3 regions of the Gallaecimonas kandeliae genome follow, and region 1 is predicted to be linked to each of the others. Evidence: predicted binding sites of a transcription regulator. Region 1 holds the regulator's gene; each other region holds the start of a gene.

Region 1 (6,557 bases):
TACGTCGACTACCTGATGCATTGACGACTTCGGCTTGTCGTCTCGATAAGCAAATTGAATTGTGACCAGGCCCCGCAGGCACTAGCTTGCGGGGCCTTATTGTTGTGGGGTGCCTATGGAGCAGAAATTGGAGGCCGTGGTCGAAGGCCTGGCCGGGCAGGGCCATGTGGTGTTGCCGGGTTGGCTGGACGAGACACTGCGTGCCGAGCTGCGTGCCGAGCTGTTGGTGCGTGCCGATGAGCTGAGCCGGGCCGGCATAGGCCGCGGCGGCGACCACCAGCAGCAACTGGATATCCGCAACGACCAGACCCTCTGGCTGGACGGCCTCTCCGGCCAGCAGCAGCGCTTCCTGGGGCTGATGGAGGAGCTGCGCCTCGCCCTTAACCGCAATCTCTTCCTGGGGCTCAACGACTACGAGTGCCATTTTGCCCACTATGGCCCAGGCCACTACTACCAGAAGCACCTCGACGCTTTCCGTGGCCGCTCCAACAGGGTCGTGTCCACTGTGCTCTACCTCAACGAATACTGGCCGGCTGGTGCCGGCGGCGAGCTGGCCATCTACGACGACAAGGACCAACTGCTGGCCAAGGTCAGCCCTGAGCCCGGCACCCTGGTCTGCTTCCTCTCTGAAGACTTCCCCCACGAGGTGCTGCCGGCCGGGGCTGACCGCTACTCCATCGCCGGCTGGTTCAGGCGCGATGGCGGTCCATTGTCCTGATGAAGCGGCGGGGCTGACCTGCTGTTGCCCGGCATCGCGGGCTGGTTCAGGCGCGACGGCCGTCCTTTGTCCTAGGGCACTGACGCCAATAAAAAAGGCCCTTGCGGGCCTTTTTTATTGGGCGCAACCTTCCTTGCAAAGGAGGTTGCGGATGGTGTCTGCCACCTCGGCGTCCAGCATCCCCAGTACCAGCTCGTCCAGTTCGGCTGCGGCCTGGTTGGGCAGCAGTTCGCTCTGTTCTCCCAGCTCCACCAAGTCGGCTTCCCGCAAGGTGGCGATCAGGGTGGCGATCAGCTTCTTGTCGAAGAACTCGGGGGCGTTGATGCCGTAGAGGGCGGAGAGGCGTTCGGCCACGGCCTGGGCGCGGCTCTCCAGCTCGGCGCGGCCCAGGGGCTCTGGGCTGCGTAGCAAGGTCAGCACTATGGCGTAACGCTGCAGGGACTCCGAGATGACGCCTGCCAGCAGCCACAGTTTGCGGTGGCCGGGCCGGCGCGCATCCATGGCCTGCCAGCCGGCTTCGTCGCCGCTGATAAGCTCCTGGGCGGCCAGGCCGGCCAGTATCTGGTCCAGGTAGGCGTCCAGTTGCGCCTCGTCCAGGCCCATGAACAGCTCGGCCTTCAGCAGCGGATAAAGGGCGCGCACCTTGTCCTTGAGCTGCTGGCTGGAGAAGCTCTGGCCCAGCAGCAGCTTGGCCACCAGGGCCGGCAGCACATAGAGGTGCAGTATGTTGTTGCGGTAGTAGGTCATGGCGATGGCGCGGTGCTCGTCCAGGCTCACCAGTTCCCCCAGGCCGTCCTGGCTGACCAGGAACTTGTCGCCCTTGAGGGTCTGGGCCAGCAGCGCCTTGCCGTCCAGCTCCGGCACCGTCATCTGCGCCGAGTAGGGGGCCGCCTTGGCCAGGGCCAGCAACAGGTCGAGCTGGGCCTCCAGCACTTCCCGGGTCAGGGCCCTGTGTTCGGCGCTCAGCAGGGCCAGGGCGGTGAGGGTGGTGCCGTTGAGGGCGGCCGCATCGTTGATGCGGGTCAGCACCTCGTCACCCAGCTTGTTGACCAGGGGGGTCAGCCAGCTGGGCTTGGCGTCCGGGCTCTCTGAGGCCTGGCGCCAGTCCGGTACCTGCTCGCCCAAGTACTGGGTCAGGGGTATGGGCTGGCCGAAGTTGACGAAGCCCTGGCCGAAGTCCTGGCGCAACGCCTGGATGCTGGACTTGAAGGCCTGCCAGCCGGATTCCTTCTCCTTGGAGTTGCCACGCAGCTCCTTGAGGTAGGAACCCACTTCCATCACGTGCTCGTAGCCGATGTAGACGGGCACCAGGGTGATGGGCCGCTCGGCCTTGCGCAGCATGCTCTGTACCGTCATGGCCAGCATGCCGGTCTTGGGGGGCAACAACCGGCCGGTGCGGGAACGGCCACCTTCGGTGAAGTATTCCACCGCGTAGCCCTTCTCGAAGAGGCTGTAGAGGTACTCGCGGAAGACGGTGGAATAGAGCTTGTTGCCCTTGAAGCTGCGGCGGATGAAGAAGGCGCCGCCGCGGCGGAACATGGGGCCGGCCGGGAAGAAGTTGAGGTTGACCCCGGCGGCGATGTGGGGCGGCACCATGCCCTGCTGGTAGATGACGTAGGACAGCAGCAGGTAGTCCATGTGGGATCTATGGCAGGGCACATAGACGATCTCGTGGCCGTCATGGGCCAGCTGGCGCACCACCTCGGCGTTGGTGACCTGGATGCCGTTGTAGATGCGGTTCCAGATCCAGGTCAGCAGCCGGTCGAGGATGCGTACGAAGCCGGGGGAGAACTTGGCGGCGATCTCGTCCAGGTACTGGGCGGCGCGCTTCTCGGCCTGGCCGTAGGCCTCCTTGCGGCCCTTGGCTTCGTCTTCGATGGCCCGCTTCATGGGCTCTGTCTTCAAGAGCGCCGCCAGCATGGTCTCGCGGTCGGGTAGGCGTGGGCCTGTCATCACCAGGCGCTGGCGGGAAAAATGCACCCGGGCGACCCTGGCCAGCTTGTGGCCCAGTTCGTCGAGGGAGGCATTGGGCCTGTCCGCCAGCAGGGTGCGCAGGGACACGGGGCGGGCGAAACGCACGAAGTTGTCGCGGCCGTAGCGGGCGATGATCAGTGCCTTCCGGAGCCAGGACGGGGAGTCGTAGTCCGACAGCATCGAGCCCAGCAGCGAGGGGTTCTCGTGGCCGGGCTGGCGGCCCCAGAACAGGGAGATTGGCAGCAGCTGGATCTCCTGGTGCTCATCGGTGTTCAGGGCGTCCAACAGCTTGGCCAGGTCGGTGCGGAAGTTGCCTGACTTGCGGCTGCGGGTCAGCAGTGCCACTGGCCTGTCCAGGAAGAGGCTGCGGGGCAGGATCTCGCCGTTCAGGCGCAAGGGCTCGGTCGGGTCAGGCAACCCCAGTTGGAAGCAGAGCCGACGCACCGCCAGCAGGTCCGAGGCGGACGCAGTCTTGAAGGCGTAGACGATGGGCTTGGCCGGGTCCAACTGCAGTTCCTTGATGGGGTCCTGCGGAACCAGCTTGCTTTTGACGCTGAGGGAGATGGGCCACTTGAGGGCCTTTAACAGAAAATTCGGCAGCACGGATAGGGATCCCGGTGAAAGTTAGCCGGCCGGCTAGCTTAGCAGAAGTCGTCATCAAAGTCTTTGCAACCTTGTACGACTGGGCGTTAACCTCAGGGGGCTATCCCTTTGTTGGCCCCTGCATGACCGAACATCCCTATCGCCCGCACCTGGCCGCCCTGGAACGTGTCGTTGCCCTGGGGGGTGGCCACGGCCTTGGCCGCACCCTCTCAGCATTAAGCTTCCTCGGTCCGCGCCTGACCGGCATAGTCACCACCACAGACAACGGCGGCTCCACGGGCCGGTTGCGCCAGAGCCGCCAATGCATCGCCTGGGGTGACGTGCGCAACTGCCTGAACCAGCTGATCACCCAGGATTCCACCGGCAGCCGCCTCTTCGAGTACCGCTTTGGCGGTGAGGACGAGCTCAAGGGCCACAATCTCGGCAACCTGATACTGCTGGCCCTGGATGACCTCTGTGTGCGGCCGGTGGAGGCCATCAACCTGGTGCGCCAGGTGCTGAGGGTGAAATGCGGGCTTCTGCCCATGACCGAGAGCCCGGCCGATCTGCTGGCCCTGGGGGCCGACGGCCGCCGGCACCTGGGAGAGCTGTCGGTGGACGGCCTCAAGGCCATGCCCAGCCAGCTGAGCCTTTCCCCCCAGGTGGCCGCCACCCGTGAGGCTTTGGATGCGGTGCGCGAGGCGGACCTGCTGATCTTGGGGCCGGGCAGCTTCCTCACCTCTGTGTTGCCGCCGCTGCTGCTGCCGGATCTGGCCGCCGCTTTTCGCCAAAGCAAGGCCCTCAAGGTCTGGGTGGAAAACCTGGCCCCGGAGCAGAGCCCGGTACGTCAATTGAGTGCCGGTGCGCGCCTGGCCTGGCTTCATGAGCGGCTGGACTTTCCGGTGGTGGACTGGGTGCTCTGCCCGCCAGGGCTTGACTGGCAAAACGTGCCGGCCGGGGTGCGCCGCCTCGAGCAACCCCTGGCCTCCGACCAGATCTTCTACCGCCACGACAGGGGTGCCCTGGCGGACGGCCTGGAAAAGATCCTCGCCAGTTGTGGATAAGTCTGTGCATTTTTCTGTAAGGGCTGTGGGCCGACCCTTCCGCAGGCCAGGCGCCTTGCCATCCCCAGGGAACTGGATATACTGACAGTTACTGTAAATAAACCCAGTTGAGGCAGCCATGCGTCCCCTTACTCCCCGCCAGCAACAGATCCTGGATCTGATCCGAGACCGCATCTCTGCCAGCGGTATGCCACCGACCCGGGCAGAGATAGCCCAGCAGCTGGGCTTTAAATCGGCCAACGCCGCCGAGGAACACCTCAAGGCCCTGGCCAAGAAAGGGGTCATAGAAATACTGGCCGGCACCTCCCGTGGCATCCGCCTGCTGGAAGAGGAGAGTGCCAACGACGAGCCCGGCCTGCCCCTGGTGGGCCAGGTGGCGGCTGGCGAGCCCATCCTTGCCACCCAGCACATCGAGTCCCACTACCAGCTGGATCCCGCTCTCTTCCATCCCCATGCCGATTTCCTGCTGCGGGTGAAGGGCGAGAGCATGAAGAAGATCGGCATCATGGACGGTGACCTGCTGGCCGTGCACAGCACCAGCCAGGCCCGCAATGGCCAGGTGGTGGTGGCCAGGGTCGAGGACGAGGTCACGGTCAAGCGGCTGCAGCAAAACGGCCACCAGTTGAGGCTGATCGCCGAAAACGACGACTTCAAGGACATACTGGTGGATCTGCGCGAAACTCCTGTGACTATCGAAGGGTTGGCGGTCGGGGTGATCCGCAACAACCAGTTCTGATTTCCCAATCTGCTAAAGCACTTAGCCAAAGCGCCACCTGGAAACCACGCCGGGCGGCGCTTTTGATTTTTATCTTTGCCGGCGACTGGACGGATCGCCGGAAATTCGTTAAGTGTTAACGTAGCGAAAAAAAGTTGTTCAAAAAAACAACCAGAAAGGGTACTCCCCGCATCCAGAAAGCAAAGCCGTATTCATGACGTAGATGCGGGTTGGCGGGGGAGAGCTTTCATAGAGCTTGGCCGTACTGTGCAAGGCTCTTTTCCAGACGTTTGCGGTAAGCAAATGGACGGAGGAGAAGCGTGTGAGCAGGAGTCATCTCGCATCAGGGGCGCTGGCCACGGCGTTCCTCTGCTGGCCCGCCTGGGCCAGCCACTACAACATGACCAAAGGGGTCACGGATTTCAGCCATCAGGTCTACGGCCTGCACATGACCATCTTCTGGATCTGCTGTGCCATAGCCCTGGCGGTGTTCGGGGTCATGTTCTACAGCCTGATCCGCCATCGTCGCTCCCGGGGCGCCAAGGCCGCCGAATTCCACGAGTCCACCAAGGTGGAGATCCTCTGGACTATCATTCCCTTCCTCATCCTTATCGCCATGGCGGTACCGGCCACCCAGGTGCTGGTCAGCGGCGACGACGACGGTTCGGGCAAGGCGGATCTCACGGTGCAGATCACCGGCTCCCAGTGGAAATGGCATTACCAGTACCTGGGCACCGACGTGGGTTTCTACTCGCTGCTGGCCACCACAGATGACCAGACTCATAACCGCTTGCCCAAGGACCAGAACTACCTGCGTGAGGTTGACAGGCCCCTGGTGCTGCCCACAGACCGCAACATCCGCTTCGTCATCACCTCCGAAGACGTGATCCATTCCTGGTGGGTACCGGATTTCGCCATCAAGAAAGACGCCAACCCCGGCTTCATCAACCAGGTGCAGACCCGCATCAAGGAGCCCGGCGTCTACCGTGGCCAGTGCGCCGAGCTGTGCGGCAAGGGCCACGGCTTCATGCCGATAGTGGTGATCGCCAAGAAACCGGACGACTTCGACCACTGGCTGGCCGCCGAGGACCAGCGCATCAAGGCCAAGAAGGCCGAAGAGCAGAAACTGCTGGCCATGAACAAGTCCATGGACGAGCTGATGACCGAGGGCAAGCGGCTCTATGAAGGGCACTGCGCCATGTGCCACCAGCCCACAGGGGAAGGCCTGCCAGGCGCCATACCGGCCCTCAAGGGCAGCCCCGTCACCACGGGCGACGTCAAGGAGCACATGAGGGTGGTCCTCAACGGCCGCACCGGCACTGCCATGCAGGCCTTTGGCAAGCAGTTGGGCCTGTCGGAGCTGGCCGCCATCATCACTTATGAGCGCAACGCCTGGGGCAACAACACGGGCGACATGGTGCAGGCAGCGGATCTGCACAACTTCATCCAAGGCGGGGAAAAGTAGGAGGCAGCATGCAGGTCACAAGGGAAATGGACGCCGAAG
Region 2 (6,557 bases), 1.7 Mb from region 1:
GCGGTGACCACCTGACCGCCCAGCGCGCTACCTTCGCCAACCCCAAGCTGCTCAACGAGATGGTGCGCGGTGAAGACGGCGAGGTGAAGCAGGGTTCCCTGGCCAGGGTCGAGCCCGAAGGCAAGGTGATGCGCATGTGGGAAGCCATAGAGACCTACATGGAGCGCAAGCAGCCGCTGATCATCGTCGCCGGCGCCGACTACGGCCAGGGCTCCAGCCGTGACTGGGCCGCCAAGGGCGTGCGCCTGGCCGGTGTCGAGGCCATAGTCGCCGAAGGCTTCGAGCGCATCCACCGCACCAACCTCATCGGCATGGGTGTGCTGCCTCTGGAGTTCCAGGCCGGCACCGACCGCAAGGTCCTGGGTCTGGACGGTACCGAGACCTATGATGTTTCAGGCTCCCTGTCGCCCCGCGCTACCCTGACCCTGGTTGTCCACCGCCAGAACGGTGAACGCCTTGAAGTGCCTGTCACCTGCCGCCTGGATACCGCCGAAGAGGTGTCCATCTATGAGGCCGGTGGCGTGCTGCAGCGTTTTGCCAACGACTTCCTGGAAGCCGAAGCGGCGCACTAAGCTCCTGTTCAAGCGCCGCCTGCGGGCGGCGCTTTTTGTTGAGGATTGCATTGCATGAGTTTCAAACCCCAGATCCGTATTCCCGCCACCTACATGCGCGGCGGCACCTCCAAGGGCGTCTTCTTCAGGCTCGACGACCTGCCGGCCGCGGCCCAGGTGCCGGGCAAGGCCCGCGACAACCTGCTGCTACGGGTCATCGGCAGCCCAGACCCTTACGGCAAGCAGATAGACGGCATGGGCGGCGCCAGCTCCAGCACCTCCAAGACGGTGATCCTGAGCAAGAGCAGCCAACCCGGCCACGATGTGGACTACCTCTTCGGCCAGGTGGCCATCGATAGGGCCTTCGTGGACTGGAGCGGCAACTGCGGCAACCTGTCGGCGGCCGTCGGCGCCTTCGCCATCCATGCCGGGTTGGTGGACGCCGGGCGCATCCCTGAAAACGGCCTCTGCACAGTGCGTATCTGGCAGGCCAACATCCAGAAGAGCATCATCGCCCATGTGCCCATTACGGGCGGCGAGGTGCAGGAGACAGGGGACTTCGAGCTGGACGGCGTTACCTTTCCCGCCGCCGAGTTGCAACTGGAGTTCCTGGACCCGGCCGACGGCGAAGGGGCCTTGTTCCCCACTGGTAAGCTGGTGGACGAGCTGGAGGTACCCGGCGTCGGCACCTTCCAGGCGACCCTGATCAACGCCGGCATCCCCACCATCTTCGTCAACGCCGCCGACCTCGGTTACAGCGGCAGCGAGCTGCAGGACGACATCAACAACGATGCCGAGGCCCTGGCCCGTTTCGAGCGGATCCGCGCCCATGGCGCCGTCAAGATGGGCCTGATAAAGGACCTGGCCGAGGCCGAGAGCCGCCAGCACACCCCCAAGGTGGCCTTCGTGGCGCCGCCCAAGGACTATCAGGCCTCCAGCGGCAGCGCCGTCAAGGCAGCCGATATCGACTTGCTGGTACGGGCCCTGTCCATGGGCAAGCTTCACCACGCCATGATGGGCACGGCCGCTGTGGCCATAGGCACGGCCGCCGCCATCCCAGGCACCCTGGTCAATCTCGCCGCCGGCGGCACCGAGCGCGAAGCGGTGCGCTTCGGCCACCCCTCAGGCACCTTGAGGGTCGGCGCCGCCGCCGAGTTCAAGGACGGCAGCTGGACTGTCACCAAGGCGATCATGAGCCGCAGCGCCCGCATCCTGATGGAAGGCTGGGTGCGGATCCCCGGCGACAGCTTCTAAGGGGCTATCCTTCAGGGGGACAGCTTCCCCCTGAAGGAGCCCAAGATGGCCGACAGCACAGGCAGCAGTGCACTCCCTCCCTTCGATCCCCTGATCCGCGACATCGCCGACTACGTCTGTCACGCCAGCATTACCTCGGCAGTTGCCATGGAAACGGCCCACCATTGCCTGATGGATAGCCTGGGCTGCGCCTTACTGGCCTTGCGTTTTCCCGAATGCGCCAAGCTGCTGGGGCCCCATGTACCGGGCACACAGGTACCTTTGGGCGCCCGGGTGCCCGGTACCCGTTTCGAGCTGGATCCGGTCAAGGCCGCCTTCGACATCGGCTGCTGCATCCGCTGGCTGGATTACAACGACACCTGGCTGGCGGCAGAGTGGGGGCATCCTTCCGACAACCTCGGTGCCCTCTTGGCGGTAGCCGACTTCCAGTCCAGGCGCGCCCGCAGCCAGGGTAGGGTGCCGCTTTTGATGCAGGAGCTGCTTACAGCCATGGTCAAGGCCCATGAGATCCAGGGAATATTGGCCCTTTCCAACAGTTTCAATGCCGTCGGGCTGGATCACGTGCTGCTGGTCAAATTGGCCAGCACCGCCTTGGTGACGCAGCTGCTGGGCGGCAGTCATGAGCAGGTGATGGCTGCCCTGTCCCAGGCCCTGGTGGACGGCCAGGCCCTGCGCACCTATCGCCATGCCCCCAATGCCGGGCCGCGCAAGTCCTGGGCAGCCGGGGACGCCGCCAGCAGGGCGGTGCGGCTGGCGCTCATCACCCTGGCCGGTGAACCCGGTTATCCCAGCGCCCTCAGCGCCAAGCCCTGGGGTATGGAAGCGGTGCTGATGCAGGGCAGGGCCCTGACCCTGGCTCAGCACCTGGGCTCCTACGTGATGGAAAATGTGCTGTTCAAGATAGCCTTTCCCGCCGAGTTCCACGGCCAGACGGCAGTCGAATGCGCCTTCAAGCTACATGCGGAAGCGGTGGCCAGGCTGGAGGAGTTGGACCGCATCGAGATCCAGACCCAGGAAAGCGCCATGCGCATCATCAACAAGGCAGGGCCGCTCAACAACTTCGCCGACCGGGACCACTGCCTGCAGTACATGGTGGCGGTGGGCTTGTTGTTCGGTGAGCTAAGGGCAGAGTATTTTGAAGACGGCTTCCACCAGGCCCACCCACAAATCGACAACCTTAGGGCCAAGATGACGGTCAGCGAGGACAAGAGCTACAGCCGCGATTACCTGGACGGGCGCAAGCGATCCATCGCCAATGCGGTGCAGCTCTTCTTTAAGGACGGCAGCCACAGCGCCAAGGTGGAAGTGCAGTACCCCCTTGGGCACAGACGCCGCCGCGCCGAAGGTATACCGCGGCTCAAGGCCAAGTTCGAAGCTAACCTCGCCAGCCGCTTCCCCAAGGGGCAGGCCGAGGCCATCTGCGCGTTGCTGGACAGCGACGCGGCCCTTCGCACCCTGCCGGTGGATGACTTCATGGCGCTGCTGCAGATCTAGGGCCGTTCATAAAAGCCTCAGCCTTGGCTGCGATACTGGGTTTGACCCTTGTGCCCTGAAAAAGAGGGCGTGACCTTCAGTCATTTCCAGGATACTGTATAAACGAACAGTTAAATGGGAGTCATTATGGCCGTTGTCATTCAGTACGTGGTTGTACGCAAGGGGATAGAAAAAATGACCTTCACCAGCAAACAGGAAGCCGACGCCTACGACAAGCTGCTGGACAGCGCCGAAGTGCTGGCCGAGTTGCTGGAGCAGGCGCCTGTGGAGCTGAGTGAAGAGGACCGCGAACAGCTGGGGCTGTTCCTGGCCACCGAGAAGGAACAGGTGCTGGCGGCCTTCAAGGGCAAGGTGGCACCCAAACCGAGTAAAGGGAAAAAGGAAAGCACATGAAGATAAAAGCGATAACCCTGATGCTGGCCCTGGTCAGCCCCCTGGGTCTGGCCATGGACAGGTACATAGCGGTGCAAGGGGAGGCCAGCCGCGCCGTGACTCCGGACGAAGTGACTTTCAGCGTCACCTTCATCGCCGACGGCCAGGATCCTGACCAGTTGCTGAGTGCCATTGAAGCCAGGGCCAAGCCACTGCTGGCGAGGCTCAAGAGCCTGGGGCTGGTGGACAAGGACATCCAGGGTTATCGCTTCGAGGTCTTTCCCCGCTATGAAAAAGACAAGCCGGTAGGCTTGCGGGTCCAGCAGCGCTACCAGCTCACAGTCCATGGGTTCGACAAGTACCCTGCCGTGCTCAAGGCCACTACCCAGGCCAAGGTCGACCAGTTGGGCCAGGCGAGCCTCGGCTATTCGGGGCAAGAGCAGCTCTACCAGGAGCTCTTGGCCGAAGCCGTGACCAAGGCCAGGGCCAAGGCCAAGCTGCTGGCCAAGGCCGGTGACGCCCAGCTCGGCAAACTGGTCAGCGTGGACGAGCAGGGCAGTTACAGACCCCCTGTCATGTTCCTCAAGGCCGCGGCCATGAGCGATGCCAGGGAAAGTGCCCAGACGCCCGGAGAGATCCAGGTCCAGGCCAATGTTTCTGCCCGTTTTGCCCTCAAGGACTGAGGCGCCGCCTGCCGCAGCAGGCGGCCTTCAACCTTGCCAGGGCTGGACAGGGCCAAGGCCGGTAAGTTATACCGACATCCTGATGAAAAGCCGCCACGGCAGATTAGAGTAGAGATGAGCAACAAAGCCGCGTTTTACGCTGAACTGACCCAGATGACCCTGGGCCTTATCGAAGGCGAACCCGACCTTATCGCCAACCTGGCCAATGTCAGCGCCCTGCTGAACGAACACCTGGATGACCTCAACTGGGTGGGCTTCTACCTGCTGCAGGGCGACACCCTTGTGCTGGGGCCCTTCCAGGGCAAAGCCGCCTGTGTGCGCATCCCGGTTGGCAAGGGGGTCTGCGGCACCGCCGTCTCAGCGGCCGCCACCCAGAGGGTGGAAGACGTCCATGCCTTCCCCGGCCACATCGCCTGCGACGCCGCCTCCAACTCCGAGATAGTGGTGCCCCTGGTCGTAGACGGCGCCATCATCGGTGTCCTGGATGTCGACTCCCCCTCATTCAGCCGCTTCGACGAAGCCGATGAAGCCGGCCTCGACAGCCTGGTGCTGGCCCTTGGCCAAGCCCTGGGCAAAGCTGGTAAATAAGCCGGCTGTCCTTATAGAATAAGCCGCTGCGCCTGCCCCAAGGCGGGCGTATCTGGCAAAGGAACTCTCATGGAACAAACTGAAAGCTCGGTCAAACTCCCCGACACCAAGGCGGTCCTCGCCTTCCTGGTGGAAAACTTCCCCTCCTGCTTTTCCCAGCAAGGCGAAGCCAAGCCCCTGAAGATCGGTATCTTCCAGGAGCTGGCTGAACGCCTCGATGGTGACGAGCGCGTCTCCAAGACCCAACTGCGGGTGGCGCTGCGCCACTACACCAACGCCTGGCGCTACCTCAAGGCCGTCAAGGCCGGTGCCAAGCGGGTCGACCTGGACGGGGCAGAAACGGCCGAAGTGACTGAAAGCGAAGCGGAACACGCCAAGACCAGCCTGCATGAATCCATGCGCAAGGCCGGTGTCGACCCGGACAAAAAGCCTTACAAAAAACCGGCCGACAAGGGCTCCCGTAAACCAAACCAAGGCGCTAGGGTCAAACCTAAAGTCAAGGCGCCCCGCCTCGACATCAATGCCCTGAAAGTAGGGGACGATGTGCGGGTCGTGGGCGGCCAAAAACCATTGCCGGGTACTGTAGTTGCCGTCGACAAGGATTCAGTGCAAGTACAGTTGGTTACCGGCATGGTCATGCACGTTAAAGGCGAGCACCTGATTGCCGCCAAAGGGGAGTAAGTATGGTTAAGGTGATTCGAATGGCCGCCCTGGCGGCGGCAGTGGCGGTGGCTTTTGGCAGCTATGCCGTGGAGCCGAGCCTCGGCATGGACGCGCTGCCCAAGCTGGCGCCCGAAGCCCAGCACGAAACGGCGACCAAGCGGATCACCACCTTGCTCCGGCGCTCCCACTACAAGCATTTTGCGATGGACGACGCCCTGTCGTCCGCCATCCTTGACCGCTACCTGGAAAACCTCGACTACAACCGCAGCGTCTTCCTGCAAAGCGACATCGACGGCTTCCAGAAGTACCGCACCGAGATCGACGACGATCTCATCAAGGGCGACACCCACTTCGCCTACGACATCTACCAGTTGGGCATGAAACGCCGCTACGAGCGTTTCGCCTACGCCTTGTCGCTCCTCGATAAGCCCATGGATTTTACCAAGGACGACAGTTACACCTACGACAGGACCAAGGCCCCTTGGGCCAAGGACGAGGCCGAGCTCAACGAGATCTGGCGCGAGCGGGTCAAGTACGACGCCCTCAACCTGAAGATGGCCGGCAAAAACTGGGAGCAGATCAAGGACACCCTGACCAAGCGTTATGACAACGCCATCAAGCGCCTGAGCCAGTCCCAGAGCGAAGACGTCTACCAGCTGGCCATGAACGCCTTTGCCCAGCAGGTCGAACCCCACACCAGCTACATGTCTCCCCGCAACGCCGAGCGTTTCCAGATGGAGATGAACCTGCAGCTGGAGGGTATAGGTGCCGTGCTGCAGTCGGTAGACGACTACACCGTCATCGCCTCCCTGGTGGACGGCGGCCCGGCGGACAAGTCCGGCGAGCTGAAGGTGGATGACAAGATCATCGCCGTTGCCCAGGACAAGGGCGATTTCGTGGACATCGTCGGCATGCGCCTGGACGACGTGGTCGAGCTTATCAAGGGACCCAA
Region 3 (6,557 bases), 580 kb from region 1:
GGTTTTCTTGAGGTCATCCGCGGAAAGCAGATCCACGGGGGCCGGTGTCTCGGTGGCGGTGCGGGTGGAGAAGCGCGAGCCGACGGTGACGATGTGTTCAACGTCCTGGTCGGCGTTTTTCTTGTCCTTGTTCCCCTCGGCCAGGGCCTGTGGGTTCAGCAGTATGCCGAGGCTGGCCAAGGCCAGGCTGGAAAGCCGATATGACATGGTGTCCCCCTGAATGATCGCTCGTTTTGTTATGGGTATTTTTCACTGGCGTAAAACATACGATTAACAATCTAGCGGGGGCTCGTCGGCCTGCGGGAGAGCAGGCCGAACTTTTTGCTTTTTTATTTCGCCTTTGGCTAATTTACGACCAGGGTGCCGCGGTACATCTTCATCTGGCAGTGGAAGGGGTATTCTCCCGGCGCCAGGGGCGGCAGTTCCAAGGTGAAGGCCTTGTCCACCGGCAGCTCGGCGGCGACGTCGAGACCCTCGAACTGCACCCATTGGGCGCAGGGGGAAGGATCCTGGCGCAGGAAGGTCAGGCGGATCGGCTGGCCGGCGGGGCGCACCGGCCTTTCGGGCTCGTAGACGCCGCCGTCCACCACTATGGTCTGCTCGCCGCTGGCCTTGGTGGCCTTGGTGGCCTTGGGGTGGCGGGGCCAGAACCAGTAGATCACCAGGGCGATCAGCACCAGGCCCAGCAGATTGACTAACATGCGTCCTCCTTAATGGCGGTGAAGATAAGGCTTTCCAATTCCATCGACTGGCCCAGCACCATCAGGCTGGGCTCGGGCCGGCGCTGCCAGCGCACCGAGCCGAAGCCGGCGTCCTCCAGGGCCTTGGCCAGCTCGGGGCCTTCGAAGAAGTTGAAGCCCTTGGCAAACTGGGGCAGGCCGGCCATGACCCGCTTGGAGCGCACCCCCAGCACCAGGGTGCCGCCCACTTTCAAAGTTTGGTGCAGCCGCGCCAGGGCCGGTGCCAAGGGCTGCCAGAAGTAGGCGACGTTGACGGCCAGGGCCTTGTCGAAGGGAGTCTCGGCGTCGAAGTCCAGTAGGTTCCCCTGGCGAAAGTCGGCGCCGGGCACCAAGAGGGCGCGGGCCGCCGCCACCATGTCTGGGGACAGGTCCAGCCCCAGGTAGCGGGCCTGGGGGCGGCCTTGCAGCAGGGCCGGCACATGGCGGCCGTTGCCCGGCCCCACTTCCAGCAAGGATTCGCCGCCGGCCAGGGCCAGGGCCTCCAGGCAATAGCCGATGTGGGTGGCGTTGTTCTCGTTCATGACCTCGGCCACCTTGAGCCCAAAGGCGCCGCTGGGGGTCCTGAGCTGGCGGCCTAGCTCCAGGAAATCCACGCTCATGCCTTGCCTCCTGGCTTGAAGAAGCGCAGCCGGTTGGCGTTGCTGACCACGGTTACCGAGGACAGGGCCATGGCCAGGCCGGCGATGATGGGGCTCAGCAGCCAGCCGGTGAAGGGGTAGAGGACCCCGGCCGCCACCGGAATGCCGAGGCTGTTGTAGAGGAAGGCGCCGGCCAGGTTCTGCTTGATGTTGGCGATGGTGGCCCTGGACAGGGCCATGGCGTCCTCGACGACGGCCAGGGAGCCGCGCATCAGGGTCAGGTCGGCCGCCTCCATGGCCACGTCGGTGCCGCCACCCATGGCGAGGCCGACGTCGGCGGCGGCCAGGGCCGGGGCGTCGTTGATGCCGTCTCCCACCATGGCCACCTGGCGGCCCTGGGACTGGAGGCGGCGGATCACCTCGGCCTTCTGCTCCGGCAGCACCTCGGCGATGACCTCGGCTATGCCCAGTTCGTCGGCCAGGGCCTGGACCGTTTGCTGGCGATCGCCGGACAGCAGCACCAGGCGCAGCCCCTGCTTCTTGAGGGCGGCCACGGCGGCGGCGCTGTCGGGCTTGAGGGGGTCGGCCAGGGCGAAGAGGGCGGCCAGCTGCCCGCCCTTGGCGAGGTAAACTGGGGTGGCGCCCTTGGCCATCAGGGCTTCGCTGTCGGTCTCTACGGCGGCCAGGTCTATGCCTTGCTCCGCCATCAGCCGCTGGTTGCCCAGCAGCAGGGGCTCGCCGTCCAGCATCGCCTTGACGCCGTGGCCGGCGAGGGTGTCGAAGCCGGTGATGGGGGCGGGGGCGGAGCTACCTGCCCAGTCCAGCAAAGCGGCCGCCAAGGGGTGCTCAGAGCCCTGTTCCAGGGCCTTGACCCAGGCCTTGATCTCCCCTTCCAACAGCAACTTGGCGTCCACTACCTTGGGCTTGCCCTGGGTCAGGGTGCCGGTCTTGTCCAGCACCAGGGTGTCCACTTCGCAGAGCTTTTGCAGGGCGCTACCGCTACGGATCAGCACCCCTGCCTCGGCAGCCTTGCCCACCCCCACCATGATGGAGATGGGGGTGGCCAGGCCCAGGGCGCAGGGGCAGGCGATGATCAGCACCGAGGTGGCCACCACCAGCATGTGGCTGACGGCCGGGGCCGGCCCCAGGTTGTACCAGACGAGGGCCGCCACCAAGGCGACTACCATCACGGCCGGCACGAAGACGGCGGCGATGTTGTCGGCCAGCCGGCCTATGGGGGGCTTGGAGCCCTGGGCCTTTTTCACCTGGGCTATGATGCGGGCCAGGGCCGTGTCCTTGCCCACGCCTGTGGCTTCGAAGATGAGGCTGCCCTGTTGCAGCAAGGTACCGGCGTGCAGCTTGTCACCCTCGGCCTTGGCTACGGGGACAGGCTCGCCGGTGAGCATGCTCTCGTCGACGAGGCCTGTGCCTTCCAATACCTTGCCGTCCACCGCCAAGGTCTCGCCGGGACGGACCCGGATCTGATCGTCCAGCAGCACCGCCGCTGCCGGTATGTCCCACTCCTTGCCCTTCCTCAGCACCCTGGCCGTCTTGGGCTTGAGGTCCAGCAGCCGGCGCAGCGCCAGGGAGGTCTTGCCCCTGGCCCGCACTTCCAGGGCCTGGCCCAGGTTGATGAGGCCGATGATCATGACGCCGGCCTCGAAATAGAGATGGCGGGCATTGGCGGGGAAGAGGGCGGGGAAGGCCAGCACCGCCACCGAATAGAGCCAGGCGGCGCCGGTGCCCAGGGCGATGAGGCTGTCCATGTTGGCCTGGTGGTGGCCGAGGGCCTTGGCGGCGCCACGGTAGAAGTGGCCGCCGGCCAGCACCATAACAGCCAGGCAGAGCAGCGCCACCGCCGCCCAGGCCAGGCGGGAGCCGGGAGTAGTGACCATCATCTCGCCACCGAGCAGGCCCCAGGCCATCAGCGGTACGCCCAGGGCCAGGCCGGCGGCGCTCTGCCACCAGAGTTTCTTGAGGTGGGCGTTTTCGGCGGCCTGTTGGGTGTCGAGATCGCTCTCGTCGTCACCGCTCAGCAGCCGGGCGTCGTAGCCGGCGGCCTGGATGGCCTCGATCATGGCCTGGGGTTCGGCGCTGCCTTCGATATGGGCGCTGCGATCGGCCAGGTTGACGCTGGCCTTCTCGACTCCTTCGACAGTGCCCAGGGCTTTTTCGATGCTGCGCACACAACCGGCGCAACTGACCCCCAGCAAGGCAAGATGTACGGCTTGGCTCATGGTTCCTCCTTGGTTGCTGTCTATAGGCTAAACCCTGGAGTTACTTCAAGGTCAAGGCATTGAGCAAAGCCCCGCACTTGGGTAGCCTTGTGGCCGGCCAAGGAGGGCTTATGTTTTGGATAGCACTGCGTTTTTTGTTGCTGGGCTGCTGGCTTTTGCCGCTGCACCAGGGATGCCGGCGGCGAGAGCAGGGGGACAGACCCTGGCTGTTTGTGATGGCGCTTTTGGCCCTGACCGGGCTCTGGCTGGAGTTGGCGCCCCAGGGGAGCTGGTGGCTGCTGCTGAGCTGGCTGCTGTTGCCCTGGCTGAGCCTGGGGCTGGTGCGGCTGTGCCGATAAAAAAGGGCCCTGGTGGGCCCTTTTTCAGAAGTGGTATTTGACCAGCAGGCTGGCGGTGTTCTGGTTGGTACGGAAGGCCGGGCTGTCCTTGATACCGAAGCGGTTCTTCCAGTAATCGTACTCGAGACCGACGAACAGCTTGTCCTTGTGCAGGCCAAGGGCCGGGCCCAGGTCGTACTTGAGCTGGGGGTTGAAGTGCAGGTTGGCGTGGTAGACGCCGTCGCTGTTCACGACCCAGTCCATGAAGCCGTCGAAGACGACCTGGCTGTCGCCCACCGGGAAGCGCATCTTCCATACCGGAGTCACCTGCACGGTGTGGCCGTCACGGCCGTTGCGGGGCATGCGCTGGTAGAAGTTCAGTTGGAAGAAATCGAAACCGGGCAGCTTGAGATCGAAGCCGGGGCCGGCCAGCAGGGTTTCCACGTTGCCTTCGCCGAACTCGTAGGTGGTGGCCAGCAGTACGTCGGTGACGGGGCCGAAGGCGAGGTCCTTGCCCAGCAGCTTGCCGGCGCTGAAGCGGGGGCTGAATTCACCGTAATAGGTGTTGCTGTCGCCGCTGGTGCCGTTGAAATGGGTGAAGTCGGTAAAGAAGAAGAGATCGCCGAAGTTCCAGCCGGAGGCGTGCTCGACGGTCAGGGTCTGCTGGGTGCCGGGGGTGACCTTATAGTTTTGCCCGTAGAGGTAGCTCAGGCTGTTGTCCTGCCATTGCAGGGGGCCGGCCATTGCCGGGGCGGCCACCAGGCCGGCCAGAAGCAGTTTGCGCATGGATCTCTCCTCAGTGAAAACGGCGCTAAGTCTATTGATGGCGCCTGAAAAGGCAATCGATTTCCAGAACCTTTCCATACAAGTCTTCCCCGGATCACATCAGCGGCGCTAGAATGGCTCTTGTACTGGTTATCCATACAGGTTTGTGGTGCGCAAGATCATTCATGTGGACATGGACTGCTTCTTCGCTGCCGTGGAGATGCGGGACAACCCGGCCCTCAAGACTGTGCCCCTGGCCATAGGGGGGGCGGCGGAGCGCCGTGGTGTCATCGCCACCTGTAACTACGAGGCCCGCAAGTACGGGGTGCGCTCGGCCATGAGTACCCACAAGGCGCAGCAGCTCTGCCCGCAGCTGGTGCTGTTGCCGGGGCGCATGGCCCTCTACAAGACGGTCAGCCAGCAGATCCGCGCCATCTTTGCCCGCTATACCGACCTTATCGAGCCTTTGTCCCTGGACGAAGCCTACCTGGACGTCACCGACAGCCCCCATTGCCGCGGCTCGGCCTCGCTGATCGCCGAGGCCATCCGCGCCGACATCCGCCGCGAGCTGGATCTGACCGCCTCGGCCGGGGTGGCTCCCAACAAGTTCCTGGCCAAGATAGCGTCCGAAGAGAACAAGCCGGACGGCCTCTTCGTGATCCGTCCCGAACAGGTGGCGGACTTCGTGCGGGAATTGCCCCTTCGCAAGATCCCAGGCGTCGGCCCCGCCACAGAGGCGCAGCTGGCCAGCCTCGGCCTCAAGAGCTGCGCCGACATCCAGGCCTGTGACCGTGACTGGTTCCTCAAGCAGACCGGCAAGTTCGGCGCCGCCCTCTATGAGCGGGCCTTCGGCCGGGACGAGCGGCCCCTGGTGCTGAGCCGGGAGCGCAAGTCGGTGGGGGTGGAGACCACAGTGCCCAAGGATCTCTTGAGCCTGGCCGAGGTGAGGGCCCTTGCCGCCGAGCTGAGGCCCGAGCTGGAGCGGCGCCTGGGGGACAGGCCCATCGCCAAGCTGGGGGTCAAACTCAAGTTCGCCGACTTTACCCAGACCACCATGGAGCACATCAGCCCGGCCCTGGAGCAGGGCCTCTTCGAGGTGCTGCTGGAAGGGGCTTACCAGCGCGGCCAGGGCCGCGGCGTGCGGCTGGTTGGGCTCTTCGTGGGGCTGGCGCCGCCGCGCCAGGCCTGCCAACTGGCCCTGCCGTTCGAGGACGGCGACTGAGGCTGAGCGGACCAGTGGTGGCTGCCAGCCGACTTGGTGGCAAGGCGCCCCTGGCCTAGAATGACCCCATCCTACCTAAACAGGACAATGACATGGCCTTTGCCAAACCCCAACGTGAAACCGACTTCCAAGCCGCCCTCGAGAGCGGCCAGTATGACGCCCTTATCCTTATCCATGGCCCTGGCGCCGAGCTGCCGGGCAGCCTGGCCGAGGCCCTGGCTGACTACGGCCGCCTGGATGCGCGCCTGGCCTCCGGCTGCCTGCTGATCCCGACCCAGGCCGCCCCCGGTGGCCGCCTGGTGGCCGCCGCCACCGGTTCTCTGAAGCGCGACTTTGACGACGTGCGCCGTTTCTACGACGCCGGCAAGAAAGCCGCCGCCCTGGCCCGCGACGCAGGTGCCACTAAGCCGCTGCTGCTGGTAGCTGGCATCCCTGCCGAGGCGCGCTACGAGCAGGCCGAACTGGTGGCCCTGTTGGGCTTCTACCAGGGCCTCTGGCAGCCTCTGGAAGCCCGCGAAGCCCTGGGCGAAGAAGCCGTGGAGCCGGTGGCCCTGGTGGGCGTGCTGTCCGAGAGCTTGGACATCGACGCCGCCGCCGCCATAGAGGCGGGCCGCCGCGCCGGCCGCGACCTCTGCGGCACCGAGCCGGAGCGCATGGCACCCCTCAAGTTCGCCGAATACTGTGAGCAGCTGTTCGCC

Evidence for each region. Region 1 encodes LexA, which represses DNA repair genes until DNA is damaged. Its sites were predicted from a motif close to TNCTGTATGTACATACAGNA; they were not measured.
Region 2: a site for LexA is predicted at 3,392-3,411, ahead of PVT67_RS09140 (YebG family protein). Genes of this name have one in related genera too.
Region 3: a site for LexA is predicted at 4,782-4,801, ahead of dinB (DNA polymerase IV). Genes of this name have one in related genera too.

The regions. Positions count from the first base shown of each region.
Region 1 covers NZ_CP118480.1:178,847-185,403, forward strand. The annotation lists gene ubiA (4-hydroxybenzoate octaprenyltransferase) at 1-24, shown strand, start outside; gene PVT67_RS00810 (2OG-Fe(II) oxygenase) at 116-718, shown strand; gene plsB (glycerol-3-phosphate 1-O-acyltransferase PlsB) at 833-3,295, opposite strand; gene yvcK (uridine diphosphate-N-acetylglucosamine-binding protein YvcK) at 3,418-4,338, shown strand; gene lexA (transcriptional repressor LexA) at 4,457-5,074, shown strand; gene coxB (cytochrome c oxidase subunit II) at 5,376-6,518, shown strand; gene ctaD (cytochrome c oxidase subunit I) at 6,527-6,557, shown strand, end outside.
Region 2 covers NZ_CP118480.1:1,873,104-1,879,660, reverse strand. The annotation lists gene acnD (Fe/S-dependent 2-methylisocitrate dehydratase AcnD) at 1-572, shown strand, start outside; gene prpF (2-methylaconitate cis-trans isomerase PrpF) at 627-1,805, shown strand; gene PVT67_RS09145 (bifunctional 2-methylcitrate dehydratase/aconitate hydratase) at 1,851-3,299, shown strand; gene PVT67_RS09140 (YebG family protein) at 3,426-3,692, shown strand; gene PVT67_RS09135 (SIMPL domain-containing protein) at 3,689-4,354, shown strand; gene PVT67_RS09130 (GAF domain-containing protein) at 4,469-4,942, shown strand; gene proQ (RNA chaperone ProQ) at 5,012-5,623, shown strand; gene prc (carboxy terminal-processing peptidase) at 5,626-6,557, shown strand, end outside.
Region 3 covers NZ_CP118480.1:758,093-764,649, forward strand. The annotation lists gene PVT67_RS03580 (TonB-dependent receptor plug domain-containing protein) at 1-207, opposite strand, end outside; gene PVT67_RS03585 (cupredoxin domain-containing protein) at 345-701, opposite strand; gene PVT67_RS03590 (class I SAM-dependent methyltransferase) at 695-1,339, opposite strand; gene PVT67_RS03595 (heavy metal translocating P-type ATPase) at 1,336-3,555, opposite strand; gene PVT67_RS03600 (hypothetical protein) at 3,666-3,893, shown strand; gene PVT67_RS03605 (outer membrane protein OmpK) at 3,918-4,658, opposite strand; gene dinB (DNA polymerase IV) at 4,807-5,859, shown strand; gene PVT67_RS03615 (M17 family metallopeptidase) at 5,952-6,557, shown strand, end outside.